2 linked regions of the Streptosporangium becharense genome follow. The protein of the gene in region 2 interacts with the protein of the main gene of each other region in a pairwise test. Links are inferred from orthologs where the notes say so. Each region holds a gene or a part of one and is shown on either strand. Other genes may lie near its edges. The genes, in order: F4562_RS25375 and F4562_RS09135.

Region 1 (9,676 bases), 3.6 Mb from region 2 along the record:
GTGCAGCTCGTCGGTCGCGGCCGAGCGCGCGTCGGCCGCCCACAGCAGCGCCTCGGACGCCTCCCTGTGCCGCCCGAGCAGCGCGTACGAACGTGCCCTGAGCATGTGCAGGCGGGTGGCGCCCGACCCCTCGCGCACGCAGGTCAGGCCCTCCTCGGCGTAACGCGCCGCGTCACCGTGGCGGCGGTCCCACAGCGCCACCGACGCCTGCATGCCGCGTGCCCACCCCATCAGCGCCGGGTGCCCGGCGATCTTGCCGTACGTCCACGCGGCCCGCGCGAGCGTGTCGGCGGGGACACGGCGGTCCATGTCCATGCTGACATTGGCCATCAGCCCGCACAGGGCTCCGCTGAGGAAGTACAGCTCCCGCGCCTGACCGGGGTGGACACGCTTGTCCAGTGCCCTGCGGGTGCGTTCCTGCAGCTCGCGCATCTCCACGAACAACGGCAGCGGCGCCTCGGAGACATAGCGCCGGCCGACCCAGATCACCTGGGTGCGCAGCCGCTCCAGCGCACCCGTGCCCAGCTCGCTGGCCTCCGCCTGCTCGGCGTGCGCGCCCGCCTCGTCGGCCGCGACCATGATCAGGTCAAGGGCGGGAGGCGCGGACGGCACCACACGCAGCTCCTCGGGGGTGTAGTCGTTGGCGAAACCGAGCTGCACCGGACCGGTCTGGAAGAGCCGGCACAGCAGGTCCGTGTAGTCGCGGTCGGGCCGCGCTCCCGCCTCCCACTCCCGCCAGGAGCGCTCGCTCAGGCCGCGCCGCCTGACGCCCTCGCGATCGCACATGGCGTGGAAGCGCTCGATGGCCTCCTCCACCGTCCACCCGTGCGCGAGCCGGTAGCACTTGAAGCGGGTCTGCCGGGGGCAGCAGGCGTGGATCTCGTCCACCATCTGCTGGATGACAGCCACGGACGGCGGGCCCGGGAGGGCGGCCAGAGTGCGGTTGCGGATGATCGTCGCACAGGCGAGCGTCGCGCGGTCTCCCCCGCGTGAGATCTGGGTCATCTGCTCTCCGGAACGCCGGTGGCCGGGGACCCCGTCACGTTAGTGCGCCACCCCGGGGCGGGGGGAGGTGAGAACCCGCCGCCGGGCCCGAAGCGGGACGGCCTCATGAACGGCCACCGCCGAAGGGCACCACCGTTCCGCCGTTGCGGAGCTGCGCTTGGAAGAGCTGCCCGCACAGGCTGCTCGGCGTCTTGGCGAACCACACCACCGGTGGGCTGCCCGCCGACACCGCCGCCCACCGGCCCTTGCTGAACACGATCCGGTAGTCGGGGAACGCGGTCCGCAGCAGTTCGAGCGCGCGTTGCCTCTCGGCGAGCTCAGAGATCACGGTTCCTCCGTCATCGCGAGTTCCGGCTTCGTTCCCAGAGTGTTCGCTCCGCGGGCACGACGCCAGTGAGAATCCGGGCCCGTGACATGCGGACCGCTCTCATGTCGCCACCCGCGTCCCACACCGCCGCTCAGAAGTGCTCTTCGCGCATGTGGACGGCCTGCAGCAGTCCAATGGCGATCATGTGGGCGAACGTGGCCGTGCCCCCGTAGGAGACGAACGGCAGCGGAAGGCCGGTGATCGGCATGATCCCGATCGTCATCCCGATGTTGACGAACGTCTGGAAGGCCAGCCAGCACACGATGACCCCGGCCACCAGCGTGCCGAACCGGTCACCGCACTCACGGGCGATCCGCACCCCCCGCACCAGGACCGTGCCGAGCAGGGCCACCACGGTGACCGAGCCCAGGAAACCGAACTCCTCCCCCACGACCGTGAAGATGAAGTCGGTGTGCTGTTCGGGCACGAACCGGCCGGTGGTCTGGCCGCCCTCGAACAGTCCCTTGCCGAACACCTGTCCCGACCCGATCGCGATCAGCGACTGGGTGCTGTTGTAACCGACGCCGCGCGGGTCGCTCGCCGGGTTCAGGAAGGCGGTGAACCGGGCGATCTGGTACGGCTCCAGCACGTCCATGAACCACACCGTCACCGCGCCGCCGACCACGGCGAGGAAGAGGCCGGCGATCCAGCGTTTGCGGACCCCGGCGATGACGATCGCCCCGGCCGTGATCACTCCGATGACCATCGTGGTGCCCAGGTCGGGCTGGAGCATCACCAGCCCCATGGTGACGGCGGATATCACCAGCGCGATCCCGACGTCGGCACCGCGCGGCCGGTCGGTGCCCTCGGCGGGCTTGGCCAGCAGCATCGCGAGCATCAGCACCAGGCCGACCTTGGCGAACTCCGACGGCTGGAGGCCGAAGCCGCCGCCCAGCATGATCCACGAGTGGGCGCCGTTCACCGTCGTACCGAGCGGCGTGATCACCAGGAGCAGGCCGACCAGGGTGAGGCCGTACACCACGGGCGCGTACGCCCGCAACGCCCGATGGTTCACCATCGCCACGACCCCGCCCAGCATGGATCCGATCATGAGAAGGAGGATGTGCTTCTTGACCAGCCCGGTCGAGCCGGCCGCCCACGTCCGCGTCGACGACCACACCAGCAGGGTGCCGATCACGGCCAGCGCGGCCACCGCGACCAGCATGACGCCGTCCATCCGGCCGACCGCCGACAGCACCGTCACCGCCCTGCCCGCGGACGACGTCTTCGGTGGCACGGCCGCCACCCGGCTCATGACGTTCTCCCGCGGCCCCGCGAAGACGCGCCCGCGGCCCTACGGCACACCGTCGTCATCGGGCCACCGTCCCGTCCCGCTCGATCATCGGAGGTTCGGCGGCCGGGCGTCCGCCGGGTAGGAGGGGGGCGGTCCGTTTCCCGTCGGGTGCGAAGCCGAAGATGGCCTCGTAGATCTTCCGCACCGCGGGAGCCGCGGTCTGACCGCCCATCCCGCCCTGGGACACCATGGCCACGATCACGAACCGCGGCTTGTCCGTCGGGGCGAACGAGGCGAACCACGAGGTGTCGGCCTTGCCGTAGACCTCGGCGGTCCCGGTCTTGCCGCCGATCTTGACCTCGTCCATGGGGAACCCGGAGAACGCACCCGCCGCGGTGCCGTCGGAGGCCACCTCGCTCAACGCCCCCTTGATGTAGGCCCGCTCACCGGCCGACAGCGGCAGCCTGCCCACCACCGGTACCTCGATCTCCTTGACCTTGGTGCCGTCGGGACGCACCAGTGCCCACCCCACCCGGGGGCTGCGCAGCCTGCCGTCACCGACCAGCGCGGCGTAGGCCGCCGCCAGCTGCAACGGCGTCACCAGCACGTCCCCCTGCCCGATGGAGAAGTTGGCCGCGTCACCCGGCCGCCACTGGTAGCCCTCCAGGCAGTTCTCGTACGCCAGCCGCTTGAGGAAGGCGGCCCTGCTCGGGCTGCTCCTGGCCGCCTCGGGATAGCCCGTCCTGGCCCGCCTGCAGTTCTCGTCCTTGGTGACCGACCACAACTGTTTCTTCCAGGCGCGGTCGGGGATCCGCCCGGGAGACTCGCCCGGCAGGTCGATGCCCGTCGGCCTGCCGAACCCGAAGGCCCGCGCCATGGCCGCCATCGGTTCCTTCGTCCTCCCCTTGGGGTGCAACCCGCCATCGCGCAACCACTGCTCGTAGGCCGCCCGATAGAAGATCGTGTCGCAGGACTTCACCAGCGCCGTGTGCAGGGTGAGCGTGCCCAGCCCGATGCCGCGGAAGTTGTTGAACGGCCGGTCGCCCACCATGAACGACCCCGGGCAGGAGTACTTGCCGTGCAACGGGTACCCGTCGCGCAGCATCGCCGCCACCGACGACACCTTGAAGGTCGAGCCGGGTGCGAACTCCCCCTTGATGGCCCGCGACACCAGCGGCCTGCCCGCCTTGTCGGACAGCAGACGCTGGTACTGCGTCTCGGAGATCCCCCCGGTCCAGACCGCCGGGTCATACGTCGGCGCGCTGGCCAGCGCGATGACCCGGCTGGTCCTCGCGTCCAGCACCACCGCCGCCGCGCCGTCGGCCCTGGGAGCGCTCTTCATGGCCTCGGCCAGCGCCTTCTCCGCCGCGGCCTGCACCTTGGCGTCGATGCTGGTGATGAGCGTGTCACCGGGAACCGGGGGCACCTGCCGCTCCACCCCGATGACCTTGCCGAGCCGGTCGACCTGCACCCGCCGCATCCCCGGTGTCCCGCGCAGCGGCACGTCGTACACCGACTCCAGGCCGTCCCGGCCGACCAGGTCCACCCCGGAGAACGCCGCCCGGAGGCCGTCGCGCCGCTCCAGCTCCTCCTGCGTGATCGGTTGCAGGTAACCCAGCGCCTGCGCGCCCGCGCTGTCGCCCGGATACTCCCGTACGGCCTGGACCTCGGCCGTCACCCCGGGGAACTCCTCCTGGCGCTCCAGGATCTGCAGGGCCTCACGGGTGGTGACGTCGTCGTCGATCGGGATCGGCTGGTAGGGCGAACCGGGCCAGCACGGCCGGGCCACACCCGGCCCGCATGCCCTGATCCGCTCGCGCAACTCGGCGGTACGGCGGCCGAGCACCTTGGCCAGCCGGTCGAGCACCGTCCTGCCGTTGCCCTCCATCCGGTTCAGGCGCGTACGGTCGACCGAGACGACCAACGTGGTCCGGTTGCGCACCAGCGGACGCCCGGCGGAGTCGAGGATCTGCCCGCGCACCGCCGGAACGACCACATCGCGGGTTCGCGTCTCGGTCGCGGCCGCCACGTACTCCGCGCCGCGCACCACCTGCACCTGCCAGAGCCGCGCGGCGAGCAGCGTCATCAACGACACGACCAGCACCTGCAGCACGACCAGTCGCCCCCGCATCCGGATCATGCCCGTTCCTCCTCACGCGTCACGCCCGCCCCCTGACCGCCACGCCCGCGGAGCCCCCACCCACGTCCCGCGGCCCAGCCGCCCCACCCGGTGAGACAGCCGCCGCCCACCGGGCGAACCCCTCACCACACGCCCGGCACCCCCCTCACCGGGCCCGGTGTTCTCCACCAGGCACCCGGCGGTCTCCTCACCGGGCGCCTGATGGTTTCCTCACCATGCACCCCACTCCACACGACCCCGCGCCGGATAGCGCGACGACCGGTGGACCGACCACGTCGTCTCCGGCCCCCGGACGACCCTGCGCGCCGCCCACACCACGGGCGGTGCGGCCAGCAGGTTGTAGAACACCGCCTGCGGCAACACCGTGGTGAGCGTGGCCAGGTCGACCCGTACATCGTTGAGCAGGGCACCGGCCGCCACCGCGATCACCGGGCCCGCGGCCGCGCACCCCAACGCCGCGACCGGCCCGGCCCCCGGATACTTCTCGACCGCCCGCCCTGCGATGAAACCGACGAGACACAGCAGGAACGCGTTCTGCCCGAGCAGGTGGGCCACCGGCGGCAGCACGTCACTGACGAGCCCCACGGTGAACCCCATGACGGCCCCCGCCGTGGCGCCCCGGGCCAGCGCGTAACCCACCACCGCGAGCAGGACCAGATCCGGCACGGCCTCCCCGGGTAACGGCAGCAGGTTGACGACCGTCACCTGGACGACCATGACGATCAGGAGCATCGCCACGAACAGCACGCCCCGTACCATCCGTCAGGTCCCCTCTCGCGCCACGGAGGGTTTCTTCGGCTCTCGCGGCTCCGGGGGGATCACCGGGCCGCGCGGCTCACGCCGGGGTGCCCGCATCACCACACCGACCACGTCGAGCGCGGTGAGGTCGGCGTACGGCCGTGCGTAGGCGATACGGGTCAGCTCCCCCGGTGTGGCCTCCACCCGCTCGATCACCCCGATCGGCACCCCCGCCACGTACGGAACCCCACGCTGGGAGCCGAAGCTCACGATCCGGTGGCCGGGGGTGATCGGCGCGGTCGAGTCGAGCAACCGGAAACGGATCAGGCGACCGTTCTCCCCCACGCCGTGCACCACGCCGATCTCGTTGCTGCTCTCCAGCCGGGCTCCGGCGGCCGAGGCGGGGTCGCTGAGCAGGAGCACGGTCGAGGTCTCCGAACCCGCCTGGATCACCCGGCCGACCAGCCCGTCGGCGTTCAGCACGGTCATCTCCGGACGCACCCCGTCGGCACGGCCCACGTCGAGCTCGACGGCCTCCTCGAATCCGAGCGTGCCCCGCCGGGCGATCACCTGGGCGGTCACGACCGTGTATCCACCGGCTCCCGCCGTACCCAGCAGTCTGCGCAGTTCCTCCGAGCGCCTGCGATCGAGGTTCCGCGCCGCCAGGTCACGCTTGAGCCGCTGGTTCTCGGCACGCAACTCCTCGACCCGCCGCCGGGCGGCGGGTGCTCCGGCCATCGTCTCGAAGAACTCGCCGACCGGCCGGGCGATCCCGGCTCCCGCGTTCTCCACAGCCCCGAACAGCTCGCTGCCGACTCCCCGGAGCGGGCCCAGCGGGGAGCCGGCCCCGGCACGATGATCGACGGTCACCAGGATCAACGCGGCTGCGAGCAGCAACCCCAGGTTGATCCGTGACCGGCGGGTGTCCTTCATCAGTGACGTGGTTCGGGGACGAGAACCTGCTGGAGAGCGTCGAAGTCCTCGACGCACTTGCCCGAGCCGAGCGCGACGGAGTCGAGCGCGTTGTCGACGAGATGGATGGGCATGCCCGTCTCGTCCTTGAGCCGCTCGTCCATCCCCTTCAGCAGCGCTCCGCCACCGGTGAGCGCGATCCCCCGGTCCATCAGGTCTCCGGACAGCTCGGGCGGGCACTTGTCGAGTGTGGTCTTGACCGCGTCGACGATCGCGTTCAGCGGCTCCTCGATGGCCTTGCGGATCTCTCCGGCGGACACGACGACCGTCTTCGGCAGCCCGCTGACCAGGTCGCGACCCCGGATCTCGGCGTGACTCTCCTCGGGCAGCAGGCAGGCGGAACCGATCGCCATCTTGACCTCCTCGGCGGTCCGTTCGCCGAGCATGAGGGAGTACTCCTTCTTGGCGAAGGTGATGATCGCGTGGTCGAGCTCGTCGCCGCCCACCCTGATCGACTGGCTGGTGACCACGCCGCCCATCGAGATGATCGCGACCTCGGTGGTGCCACCGCCGACGTCGACCACCATGTTGCCGGTCGGCTCGTGCACGGGCAGACCGGCACCGATCGCGGCGGCCATCGGCTCCTCGATGATGTAGACCCGGCGGGCTCCCGCCTGGTAGCCGGCCTCCTTGACCGCGCGCTGCTCGACCCCGGTGATCCCGCTCGGCACCGCGATGATGATGCGCGGCTTGGCGAAGTGACGACGTCTGTGCACCCGCTGGATGAAATAGCGCAGCATGCGCTCGGTCACGTCGAAGTCGGCGATCACACCGTCCTTGAGCGGCCGGATGGCCACGATGTTGCCGGGCGTGCGACCGATCATCCGTTTGGCCTCGATGCCCACGGCCACGATCTTCCCCGTCGTGGTGTTGATCGCAACGACGGAAGGCTCGTTGAGCACGATGCCGCGGCCTCTCACATAGACCAGCGTGTTCGCGGTGCCGAGGTCGACTGCCATGTCACGGCCGAGAAAAGCAAGATTACCGCCCATGAGGAAGGCTGCCCCCCTTCCGTCGGGTCGTCGGCGAAAACTACGGAACGCACTCGAATCGTAACGTGGCGCACCCACCCTTAAGCGCAATGAGCAGCCCTACCCCAGCAAAATCTTGGGTCAGGCGGAACGCACCGGACCCCGCCGTCCCACAGGACGACGGGGTCCGCGAAGCCGGAATATCCGGGAGTTTAGAAGCGGTCCGGGAAGAAGATCTTGATCTCCCTGGCGGCGGACTCGGGGGAGTCGGAGCCGTGGACGACGTTCGCGCCGATCTCCAGGGCGTGGTCGCCGCGGATGGTGCCGGGAGCGGACTTCACCGGGTCGGTGAGACCGGCGAGCGCGCGGAAGGCCTCGACGGCGCGGGGGCCCTCGAGCACCAGCGCGACCAGCGGGCCGGAGGTGATGAACTCCACCAGCTCCCCGAAGAACGGCCGCTCGGAGTGCTCGGCGTAGTGCGCCTTGGCCGTCTCGACGTCCAGGGTGCGCAGCTCCAACGCCACGACCTTCAGGCCCTTGCGCTCGACGCGGGCGATGACGTCACCGATGAGACCACGCGCGACGCCGTCGGGCTTGATCAGGACAAGGGTGCGCTCGGACACTGGAGTTCTCCTTTGAACAGGGATAGGTCGCGGACTGCGGTGAACGCGCGAAGTTTACCGCCCTTCGCGAGGTTCCCCATGGTCGGCGAGGTCACGTCACGGAAGGGTGGAGCCGTTCGCCGGGTCGTCCTCCGGTGAGGGAGTGGGCGGCGGCACCACCACGGGCGGGACCGCGGTCTTCTCCTGGTCCGGACCGGGCTCCCGCGCGGGTTCCCCTGCCGGGTCCGGCACGGGACGCGGGCGGGTGTCCCCGCCGTCCCCGGGCGGTGTCGCCTCGGCGGCGGCACCCGGTACGACCGGTACGGCCGCATCCCTCCCGCGCACCGGATCCTTCGCCCCGGTCGCCTCACGGGTACCCGGCACGTCCGAGGTGCCCGGCAGGCCCTCGGTGCCCGTGTCCGCCGAGGTGCCGGGCAGGAGACGGGCGAAGACCGCCCCGAGCACGATGACCAGAAGCACCAGGCCACCTCCGATCAGCGCCCACAGATGCAGTGCGTCCACGAACCCGTCGACCAGGGCCTGCGGAGTCGTCGCCTCCCTCAGGCGGGGGACCTGGACACCGCTGCCCAGCAGGAAGCCCACGAGCACCGCGGGAAAGAACAACGACAGGGCGAAAAGCGCCGAGACCGCCCCGTGCAGACGCAGCGCGGCGGTGAGCGCCACCGCAGCCCCCACGGTGAGCAGCACGAACGGCAGGATCAGAATCGGCCCGCCGGGGGTCGGCAGGAACAACCGGACCGCGCACAGGCCGGCCATCACGGCCACCAGACCGCCCGCCGCGAGGCCGGGGACGGCGGCGTCACGCAACCGACCGGCCAGCACTGCGGCGACCAGACCCGCCACCCCCGCGATCACGAAAGCCGGCCACAGCCCCGACAGGCCGGGGCCGCCGAGCCCGCCGAGCTCGACATAGGTGACCTGGGCACAGGTGGGCAGGAGCACCACCCCCACCGCGGACATCGCGTACGCGGACGCGCGGCCGGCGGCTCCTCCCGGGGCGCCCAAGGTGGCCAGCCCCAGCAGGGCCAGCAGTGACACCAGTGCCGCGCGGACCACCAGGGTCGCCGACCAGTCGAACGTGCCTCCCACCGCGAGGGCGGCGACACCCGCGGCGGGCACGATCACCAGCAGGGAACGCCGCTGCTCCCCCGGAACCGGCGCCGGACCCCGGACGGGGTCCTCACCCTTCTCCAGCCAGAACACGAGATGGAGCGCGGCCAGCACGAGCGCCACACCGGTCAGCATCGGGTACGGCTGGAGGGAGACCCGCCAGGAGCTCACCTCGTCGAGCGGCCCCAGGGCGAGCGCCTGGGCGGCCACCAGGCTCACCGCCAGCGTGGCCGCCCACACCGCTCTGAGGGCCGGAGAACGCCCCCAGGCCATCATGAGGGTGGCCGGGACCAGCAGGCCCGCACCCACCCCGTGCAGCGCCCGCAGGCACCCCACCGCGAACGTGGAGGCCGCGTACCCCCCGGCGGCGTCGGCTGCCGCGATCAGGGCCAGCCCGGCGACCACGAGGAACGCGGGCCTCGTCCGGCGCACCGCCACGGCGGCGGCGGGCACGGTCAGGACCATCACGGGAAGCGCCAGACCATGGGCCCGGATCATCTCGATCTGCGAGACGCC
Region 2 (9,484 bases):
CCGGGGAAAGCACCTGCTCACCCGGGTCGAGGGTGGCCTGACGGTCCACACGCACCTGCGGATGGAAGGAAGCTGGCAGATCTCACCGGCGGGTCGCACGCTGCCCCGGGGCGATGTGATCCGCCTGGTGCTGGCCAACTCGCGGTGGCAGGCGGTGGGGATCCGGCTGGGCATGGTCGACCTGGTCGCGACGGACTCCGAGGAGCGGCTGGTCGGGCATCTCGGGCCCGACCTGCTGGGAGCGGACTGGGATGAGGCCGAGGCCGTGCGGAGGCTGGCACGGCAGCCGGAGACCAGCATCGGGGTCGCGCTGCTGGACCAGCGCAATCTGGCGGGAATCGGCGCCATCTACCGGGCCGAGATACTTTTCCTCGCCGGGATGTCGCCATGGCGGCGGGTGGGGACGATCGGAGATCTGGGAGCGATCGTGTCACTGGCGCGGCGGCTGATGGACGCGAACAAGGAGCGCCCGGACAGGACTACCACCGGCGACCTTCGCCCGGGACGGGGCATGTGGGTATATGGCAGGGCCGGACGGCCTTGCCTGCGCTGCGGGCACCGCATCAGTCGTGGTGAGATAGGAGCACAGCCGCAGGAGCGGCTGATCGTCTGGTGCCGTCACTGCCAACCGGAGGAACCGGCGGGCTAGGCGGCCACCATGTCGTTGACCTCGGGGAAGACGGAATCCGGCACGGTCTCGGGGATCGGCAGGCGCTCCCGCTCGGGAACGTCGCCGGCCAGCACCGGCGCGTGCTGGAGCTCTGCCAACGCGAACTGGTCGGAAACCTCACGAAGCACCTGCGAGAGCGGCACGCCCAAGGCGTTGCAGATCGACGCGAGCAGCTCCGACGAGGCCTCTTTCTGGCCCCGCTCCACCTCGGACAAGTAACCCAGGGAAACCCTGGCCAGCGTGGAAACCTCACGCAAGGTGCGACTCTGGCGCACCCTCAGCCGCCGGAGAACGTCACCCAGCAGCTGACGCAGCAGGACCATCTGTCGCTCCCTCCCGGGCGCGGGCGTCTTCACGACATTCCGCGCGATCGGTTCGTGCCGCCCGTTCTTCGAACGCGACCCTTGGTACATACTCCTCGCCGTCATCATCACTTGACCTTTACCTCACTCACAGTTCCACCGTACCTGTATCCACCGACACCGCGGCAGACCATGGTGAGCATGTTCGCTGGGGACGTAACGCGGTAATCACCCGGAATGTTCCCCCAAGTTCGCCTCAAGCACACCTCTCAACAGGTCTATGGCCTCATTCACCGTCTGCTCGCGGATCTCCTCACGGGACCCCGCAAGGCGCAGGTCCCGGTGCCATACCCGCCCGCCCGGACCGCTAACGGCCAGATGGACGGTACCCACCGGTTTGCCGTCCTGCGGGTCAGGCCCGGCGACACCCGTCGCGGCCAGGCCGTATGTGGCATCGGCGAGACGGCGGACACCGACGGCCATGGCCGCGGCGACCTCCGGGTGGACGGCGCCCTCCCGGTCGAGCAGGTCGGCCGGGACGTGCAGGAGCCGGTGCTTGAGCTCCGTGGCGTAGGACAGGACCCCGCCCCGGAAGGCCGCCGAGGCCCCCGAAGGGCCGGTGAGCGCGGCGCCGATCAACCCCGCGGTCAACGACTCGGCCACCGCCACCGTCTCGCCCCGGCGGACGAGGAGCGAGAGCACCTGGGTGGCCTGGAGAAGCCGGTGGCTCATCGTGCCCGCGCCCGCTTCGCGACCTGCCGCAACTTGACCGCCCGGATCACATAGTCGAGGCCGGTGCCGACGGTCACCACCACGGCCGCCCCCATGATGACCCAGCGGATCGGGCCGGGCACTCCCGGCCAGATGTAGGAGACGATCGCGGCGATCTGCAGGACGGTCTTGACCTTCCCGCCGTAGCTGGCCGGGATGACCCCGTGCCGGATGACCGCGAACCGCAGTGCGGTGACGCCCAGCTCCCGGCCGAGGATCACGGCGGTGACCCACCAGGGCAGTTCCCCCAGCACCGAGAAGCCGATCAGAGCGGCACCGATCAGGGCCTTGTCGGCGATCGGGTCGGCGATCTTCCCGAAGTCGGTGATCAGGCCGTAGCGGCGGGCCAGCTCGCCGTCGAGCAGGTCGGTGAGCGAGGCCACCAGGAAGACCACCAACGCGGTCACCCGCCAGCCGGAGCCCGGCACGAAAAGGCAGACCGCGAAGAAAGGAACCATCGCCAGACGTATCACCGTCACGACGTTGGCGATGTTCCAGGTGCTCACCTTGGGGCGCGTGGATGCCGTGGTCGGACCGGTGCCGGTGTCTGGCGTATCGGTCATACGATCTCCCGCCCCGGCGGCGCGCTCACGGTGCGGCCTTGATGCGCGCGATCAGGTCGACCCCCTCGGAGTCGACCACGACGGCGCGGACGATCTGGCCGGTGACCAGGCCGATGCCCTGGACCGTTACGCAACCGTCGACCTCCGGCCCCTGGTGGGCGGCACGGCCCTCGTAGCCGCCGTCTCCCAGATCCTCCTCGATGAGGACGTCGATCTCGGTGCCGATCCGCTCCTCGGCCCGCTGGGCCATCAGCTCCTCGACCAGCTCGGTGAGCGCGGCCACCCGGGCGTCGACGGTCTCCTGGTCGAGCTTGCCCGGCAGGGAGGCCGCCTCGGTGCCCTCCTCGTCGGAGTAGCCGAAGACGCCGACCACGTCGAGCCTGGCCTCCTGCAGGAAGTCGGTCAGCTCGGCGAACTCCTCCTCGGTCTCGCCGGGGAACCCCACGATGAAGTTGGAGCGCACGCCCGCCTCGGGGGCCAGGGCACGGATGGAACCCAAAAGCTCCAGGAAGCGGCGGGGATCGCCGAAGCGGCGCATCCGGCGCAGCACCGAACCGCTGGCGTGCTGGAAGGACAGGTCGAAGTACGGGGCGACGCCCTCGGTCGCGGCGATCGCCTCCAGCAGCCCGGGGCGGAGCTCGGCGGGCTGGAGGTAGCTGACGCGCACCCGTTCGATGCCCTCGGTCGCGGCGAGGGCGGGCAGCAGCTTCTCCAGCGCCCGCAGGTCGCCCAGGTCCTTGCCGTAGGAGGTGGAGTTCTCGCTGACGAGCACGAGCTCCTTGACGCCCTCCCCGGCCAGCCAGGCGGCCTCGGCGAGCAGTTCTTCGGGGGCTCGCGAGACGTACGCGCCGCGGAAGGCCGGAATCGCGCAGAAGGTGCAGCGGCGGTCGCAGCCGGAGGCCAGCTTCAGCGAGGCCACCGGACCGGTGCCCAGGCGCTTGCGGAGCGGCCGGGGACCGCTGGCCGGGGCCACTCCCTCCGGCAGCTCCCCGTGGCCCGGGATGCTGGCCTTGGGGGCCGCGGCGGCCCGCTCGACCGGCGAGATGGGCAGCAGGGTCCGGCGGTCGCGGGGGCTGTGCGGCACGAGCGGCCTGCCCGCCAGCACGTCGTCGAGACGCGCGCCGATCTCGGTGTAGTCGTCGAAGGAGATGACGGCCGCCGCCTCCGGCAGCGCGTCGGCCAGCTGGTCTCCGTACCGCTCGGCCATGCAGCCCGCGGCGACCACCTTGGTGCCCGAGTCGGCTGCGGCGAGCAGCGTGTCGATGGAGTCCTTCTTCGCGGAGTCGATGAAGCCGCACGTGTTGACGACGATGACGTCGGGATCGTCGTCGCCCAGCTGCCAACCGGCAGCCTCAAGACGGGCGGCGAGCTCCTCGGAGTCGACCTCGTTACGTGCGCAGCCAAGTGTGATCAGCGATGCGGTTCGGCGGGATGACATGGTGATGACTACGGTATCGGGAGTTGGCCACTACCCGGTGCACCTCCCCCCTATTCGAGCGACCTCAGCGCCGGCCCTCCTTGGCCGCGGAGACCGCGTAGGAGCGGTTGACCACCTGCCCGGGACGCCCGGGGGCACCGATGTTCTTGCCGTTCATCTGCAGGGTCACCGCTCCTCCGTCGGCGAAGGTGACTTTCATCTTCCTGGCCCGCAGGACGGTGGTCTTGCCCGCTCCGAGGACTCCGGCGAAGAGCCTGCGTCCGTTCGCGTCCTCGGCTTCCACCCACGAGGACCGCTCCGCCCGGACCTTCAGGACGACCACGTCGCTGCGCTTGCTCTTGGCCAGCGGCGTCGTCCGGCGCGGGGAGTCGGGCGCCGAACCGGCCGGAGCCGACGGCGCGGCCGGAGGCACCGGGACGACGTCGGCGGTCGGCGTGTCGCCGTCGCCGCCCATCGTCCGGACCACGCCGAACACGACGACGATGACCAGCGCGACCGCCATGGCCATGGTCCAGTTGGGCGAGCGGCGCTCGCGGATCCTGATGGGCGTGTCGGCCTGGAAGATGCTCGCGGCGCGGACCGGCAGCGGCACGCCCCCGTGCTCCTCGTCGTAACGGTGCACCAGGGCCTCGGGATCGAGCCCGACGACCCTGGCGATGTTGCGGATGTGCCCGCGGGCGTAGAAATCGCCGCCGCAGGCGGAGAAGTCGTTCCGCTCGATCGCCTGAATGATCACCTCGCGGATGCGCGTCCGCGCGCTCAACTGCCCGACGGTCAGCCCCATCGACCGTCGCGCCTCCGCCAGATCGCCGCCTATGTCCATAGCGCACGCCCCCCAGCCCCCGACGTTGCGTAGCGACTCCCATTCAATCAGTAATCGGGCGGAGAGTGCGCAGTGGGATCGTCATTCTCCTCTCAAGTCGGCCAGAAGCCCCGCAAGCTCGTCGGGCTTGACCAGGACCTCCCTGGCCTTGGACCCCTCGCTCGGGCCGACCACGTTCCGGCTCTCCAGCAGGTCCATCAGGCGTCCCGCCTTGGCGAAGCCCACCCGGAGCTTGCGCTGGAGCATCGAGGTGGAGCCGAACTGGGTGGTGACGATCAGCTCGGCCGCCTGGACGAGCAGGTCGAGGTCGTCGCCGATCTCCTCGTCGATCTCCTTCTTGGCGGTCGACACGGCGGCGACGTCGTCGCGGTACTCGGCCGCCATCTGGGCCTTGCAGTGCGCGACGATCTCGGTGATCTCCTTCTCGGAGATGAAGGCGTTCTGCAGGCGCATGGGCTTGCTGGCGCCCATCGGCAGGAAGAGCGCGTCACCCTGCCCGACGAGCTTCTCGGCGCCCGGCTGGTCGAGGATGACCCGGGAGTCGGACAGCGACGAGGTGGCGAACGCCAGCCGCGAGGGGACGTTGGCCTTGATCAGGCCGGTGACGACGTCCACGCTGGGCCGCTGGGTGGCGATGACCAGGTGGATCCCGGCGGCGCGGGCGAGCTGGGTGATGCGGACGATGGAGTCTTCCACGTCGCGGGGGGCGACCATCATCAGGTCGGCGAGCTCGTCGACGATCACCAGCAGGTAGGGGTAGGGCTGGTAGACCCGTTCGCTGCCGGGGGGCGGCACGAGCTTGCCCGAGCGCACCGCCTTGTTGAAGTCGTCGACGTGCCGGAAGCCGCTGGCGGCCAGGTCGTCGTAGCGGCGGTCCATCTCCCCGACGACCCATTCCAGGGCCTCGGCGGCCTTCTTGGGGTTGGTGATGATCGGCGTGATGAGGTGCGGGATGCCCTCGTACACGCTCAGCTCGACCCGCTTGGGGTCGACCAGGACCATCCGCACCTCGTCCGGTGTGGCGCGCATCAGGATCGAGGAGATCAGACCGTTGACGCAGACCGACTTTCCGGCACCGGTGGCGCCCGCGATGAGCAGGTGCGGCATCTTGGCGAGGTTGGCCACGATCGTGCGTCCCTCGACGTCCTTGCCCAGCCCGACGATCATCGGGTGGTGGTCGGCCTGGGCGACCTGGGAACGCAGGATGTCGCCCAGCGAGACGAGATCCTTGTCGGTGTTGGGGATCTCGACGCCGATCGCCGACTTGCCGGGGATGGGGGACAGGATCCGGACGTCGGCGGACTTGACGGCGTAGGCGATGTTCTTGGTGAGCGCGGTGACCTTCTCGACCTTGACCGCGGGGCCGAGCTCGATCTCGTAGCGCGTGACCGTCGGTCCCCGGGTGAAGCCGATCACCTGGGCGTCGATGGCGAACTGCTCCAGCACGCTGGTGAGGGCGTTGACGACGACCGTGTTGGCCTTCGTCTGCGGCTTGGGGGCGCTGCCGGGACGCAGCAGCTGGGCGTCGGGCAGGGTGTAGGGCCCGGCCTGCGGTGACAGCACGAGCTGCTCGACCTTGCGCGGTGCCGGGGTGGGCACGGGCGGCTCGGCCGGCACGGGCATGGCGGCCTGCGGCTCCTCCTCCGTGACCAGGCCGGGAACGATCTCCGGCGCGTGGTCGGCGAGCTTGTCCTCCTGCGACCCGGCGACCACGGGGGTGTCGTACGGCTTGACGGTGTCGCCCGGCTCGGAGCCGTCGGCCGCCGGCTTCTTGCGCGTGACGGGCCGCTTCCTGGGGGTGCGCGGCCGCGCCGGCGCCTCGCGGTTGAAGAGCATGTGCCGGATCTCCGCCAGCCGTTCGGGGATCCGGTGCACCGGCGTCGCGGTGATCACCAGCACCCCGAAGCCGGAGAGGATCAGTAGCAGCGGGATGGTGACGAAGGCGGGCAGGATGCTGGCCGGCGGCGCCGAGACGACGAAGCCGATCATCCCCCCCGCCGCCGAGACCTTGTCCATGCCGTCCGAGGGGCCACCCGACGGGTACGGCGTGTTGTGGACGACGTGCACGACACCGAGCACGCCGACGGCGAGGGCGGACCAGCCGATCATCATCCGGCCGGTGTCGGCGTTCTGGTCCGGATGGCGCAGCAGTCGCCAGGCCAGCAGGGCCAGCAGAATCGGGACCAGCCAGGTCAGCGACCCGAAGACACCGCGCATGACGGCGTTGACCACACCGGAGACCGTGCCGGTGCTCTGCCGCCAGGTCATGGCCGCCAGCACGATCGCCCCGGCGAACACGGCGAGGCCGAGGCCGTCGCGACGGTGCGCGGGGTCGAGCTCGCGGGCGTTCTGCCCCAGGGCCCGCGCCGCGCTGCCGATGCCCCCGGCGAGGAGCATCCAGACCCCCATGAACAGCTTGCCGATCATGATGAGGACCCAGCCGATCGGATCGGGCCGCGCCGGGGCGGGCCTGCGGGCCGAGGCTGCGGCCTTCGGCCGCGCGGTGGAGGCCCGCCGGGCGGGCGACGTGCGGGCCGAGGGGGACCCGGGCCGGCCGGCGGGCCCTCTGCCGGAGGGCTTGCCTGAGGCGCCTTTAGACGTACGGGTGGCCATGTTAACGAGGCTAACGAGACGGGTGGTGAATCGCAGGGAGGCACGCCGGAACGGCGACGCTCTCCTCCCTACCGTGATCAGCATCACATTAATGGCGATACTCCAGCAAAACCGACAAAACCCTTAAATCCCCCAATGGCCCCCAAGGAAAGCGCATTCCATTCTATGTATTGACATTGCGTTCCATGTAATAGAACCTCCTCACCAACAGAGCGTTGGGAGGAGACACATGTCCGCACTCGACTGGCTCGTCCTTGGGGCGTACTTCCTTGTCATGGTCGCCATCGGCGTGTGGTCGAAGAGCCGCATCAAGAATGTGGTCGACTTCTTCACCGCCGGCGGCCGCATCCCCTGGTGGTTATCCGGCATCTCCCACCACATGTCGGGTTACAGCGCGATCATGTTCGTGGCGTTCGCGGCCGTCGCCTACCAGTACGGGCTGGCCATGTACGTCTGGTGGGCGCTGACCATCGGCCTCGGCGTCGGTGTCGGGGCCTTCCTCTGGGCGGCCCGGTGGAACCGGCTCCGGTCGAAGCACGGCGTGGTCTCCCCCCTGGAGTACCTCGCCAGGCGTTACAACCTGCCGACCCAGCAGGTGCTGGCCTACAGCGGCGCGCTGCTGAAGGTGGTGGACATCGCGGCCAAGTGGGTGGCGATCGCGATCCTGCTCCGGGGCTTCGCGGGGATCCCGATCCGGTGGGGAATCCTGGTCACCGGAGCCGTCACGCTGATCTACATCACGGCCGGGGGCCTGTGGGCGGACGTGCTCACCGACTTCGGGCAGTTCGTCATCCAGGGTGTCGCGGGCGTCGCCATGTTCATCGCGATCATGGCGCACCTGGACGGCGTCGCCACCCTGTGGACGATGTGGGACAAGCTTCCCGAAGGGCACGGCGACCCCTTCAACGGGCCCTACACGACGACGTTCTTCCTCGCCCTGCTCTTCATCAAGACCTTCGAGTACAACGGCGGAATGTGGAACCTCGCCCAGCGCTACATGGCCGCCTCCTCGGGCTCGGAGGCCAAGCGCTCGGCGCTGCTGTCGAGCGCGCTGTGGCTCATCTGGCCGCTGATCCTGTTCATCCCGATGTTCGCCGCGCCGCTCATCGTGCCCGGCCTGGCCAACGCCGAAGAGGCCTATGTACGGCTGGCGCAGACCCTGCTGCCGCCGGGTGTGATCGGCCTGGTGCTGGCGGGCTTCTTCTCGCACACCATGGCCATGGTCGCCTCCGACGCCAACGTGATCTCCTCGGTCATCACCCGGGACATCGCCCCGGTGATCGTCCGCCGGGTGCGCGAACTGTCCGCCCGGGCCGAACTGACCTTCGCCCGGGTGACCACGTTCGTCTTCGTACTGATCAGCATGGTGATCGCCATCTCGACCGAGGGTCAGGGCGTCGTACTGAAGATCGTGGTCGACCTGGTCGCGGCGACGATGGGACCGATCTCGATCCCGCTGATGCTGGGCATGCTGCCGTGGTTCCGGCGGAGCGGCCCGACCGCGGCGATCGTCTCCTGGGCCGCGGGCCTGGGCGTCTGGGCGTACGTGAAGTGGATCGTCGAGGCCAAGGACACCGCGATGGTGGTCGGCGTGCCGCTGGTGACGTCACTGGTCCTCTACGTGGCGATCGGGCTGCTGAAGCCGGAGAACCGCGCCGATCGCGACGCGTTGGTCGACTCCCTGGACACCGACGCCGACACCGCGCCGGAGCGGGCGGGTGCGAGCGGCTGACACCGGGCCGCCATGGCGGCACCACGGCGTTGCCGCAGGACCGCCGCGAGGCCGCCACGTCCGCTCCCGCCGGGAGCCTCGGACGTGGCGGCCTCGTACTACTTGTCGGACTCCAGGACGCCACCGTTGGCGACGTCGGACTTCTCGATCTCCGTGAAGACGATGCGCACCGCCTCGCGGCGCGCCTTCAGGATGTCCACCGCCGCGTCGGTCAGCGCGGCCACGAATTCGCGGCGCTGGTCGAGGGTCCGACCCGACAGCAGCTCGACGGTGATGTTCGGCATGACGACCTCCGGATCATTGTGTTGCATAACATGACACCAGATTCCGCTACATGAAACAATATGCGCCGAGCAGCCATCGCGGACTCAGAAGTGGTGTAACGGGCCGCCGGCCGGAGCGGCGGGCTGACGGCCCCCGCCCGTCAGCCGCGCAGGACCGGTTCGGGAGCGCCGAGAGCGCGGGAGACCTCCTTGGCCGCCGCGACCACCTCGGGGGCGAACCGCTCGACGTCCTCGCGGCTCATGTCCATCGCCAGGGCGGAGATGGAGATGCCGCCGAGCACCTGACCG

What was found.
Region 1: the proteins of F4562_RS09135 (region 2) and F4562_RS25375 interact in binary tests that used the Escherichia coli proteins (3 or more experiments, as listed by UniProt). The link is inferred for Streptosporangium becharense from one-to-one orthologs.

What each region holds. Positions count from the first base shown.
Region 1 is NZ_JACHMP010000001.1:5,768,498-5,778,173, reverse strand. What follows is about bases 5,433-8,356. They hold F4562_RS25375 (rod shape-determining protein), read right to left. Parts: upstream 7,449-8,356; coding sequence 6,417-7,448; downstream 5,433-6,416. Other genes in these bases: F4562_RS25365 (hypothetical protein), read right to left, coding at 8,147-8,356; ndk (nucleoside-diphosphate kinase), read right to left, coding at 7,640-8,050; mreC (rod shape-determining protein MreC), read right to left, coding at 5,509-6,417; mreD (rod shape-determining protein MreD), read right to left, coding at 5,433-5,505. Also shown: F4562_RS25405 (NsdA family TPR-like regulatory protein), read right to left, coding at 1-1,005; F4562_RS25400 (hypothetical protein), read right to left, coding at 1,109-1,333; rod shape-determining protein RodA, read right to left, coding at 1,464-2,627; mrdA (penicillin-binding protein 2), read right to left, coding at 2,683-4,746; more of mreD, read right to left, coding at 4,957-5,432; more of F4562_RS25365, read right to left, coding at 8,357-9,676. UniProt on the Escherichia coli protein: Forms membrane-associated dynamic filaments that are essential for cell shape determination. Acts by regulating cell wall synthesis and cell elongation, and thus cell shape.
Region 2 is NZ_JACHMP010000001.1:2,124,125-2,133,608, forward strand. Bases 2,689-5,420 are described here. They hold F4562_RS09135 (helix-turn-helix domain-containing protein), read right to left. Parts: upstream 4,568-5,420; coding sequence 3,809-4,567; downstream 2,689-3,808. Other genes in these bases: rimO (30S ribosomal protein S12 methylthiotransferase RimO), read right to left, coding at 2,689-3,744; F4562_RS09140 (DNA translocase FtsK), read right to left, coding at 4,649-5,420. In the rest of the region: F4562_RS09110 (Fpg/Nei family DNA glycosylase), read left to right, coding at 1-649; F4562_RS09115 (helix-turn-helix domain-containing protein), read right to left, coding at 646-993; F4562_RS09120 (CinA family protein), read right to left, coding at 1,201-1,704; pgsA (CDP-diacylglycerol--glycerol-3-phosphate 3-phosphatidyltransferase), read right to left, coding at 1,701-2,306; more of rimO, read right to left, coding at 2,332-2,688; more of F4562_RS09140, read right to left, coding at 5,421-7,180; F4562_RS09145 (sodium:solute symporter family protein), read left to right, coding at 7,410-8,912; F4562_RS09150 (tautomerase family protein), read right to left, coding at 9,011-9,223; F4562_RS09155 (IclR family transcriptional regulator), read right to left, coding at 9,337-9,484.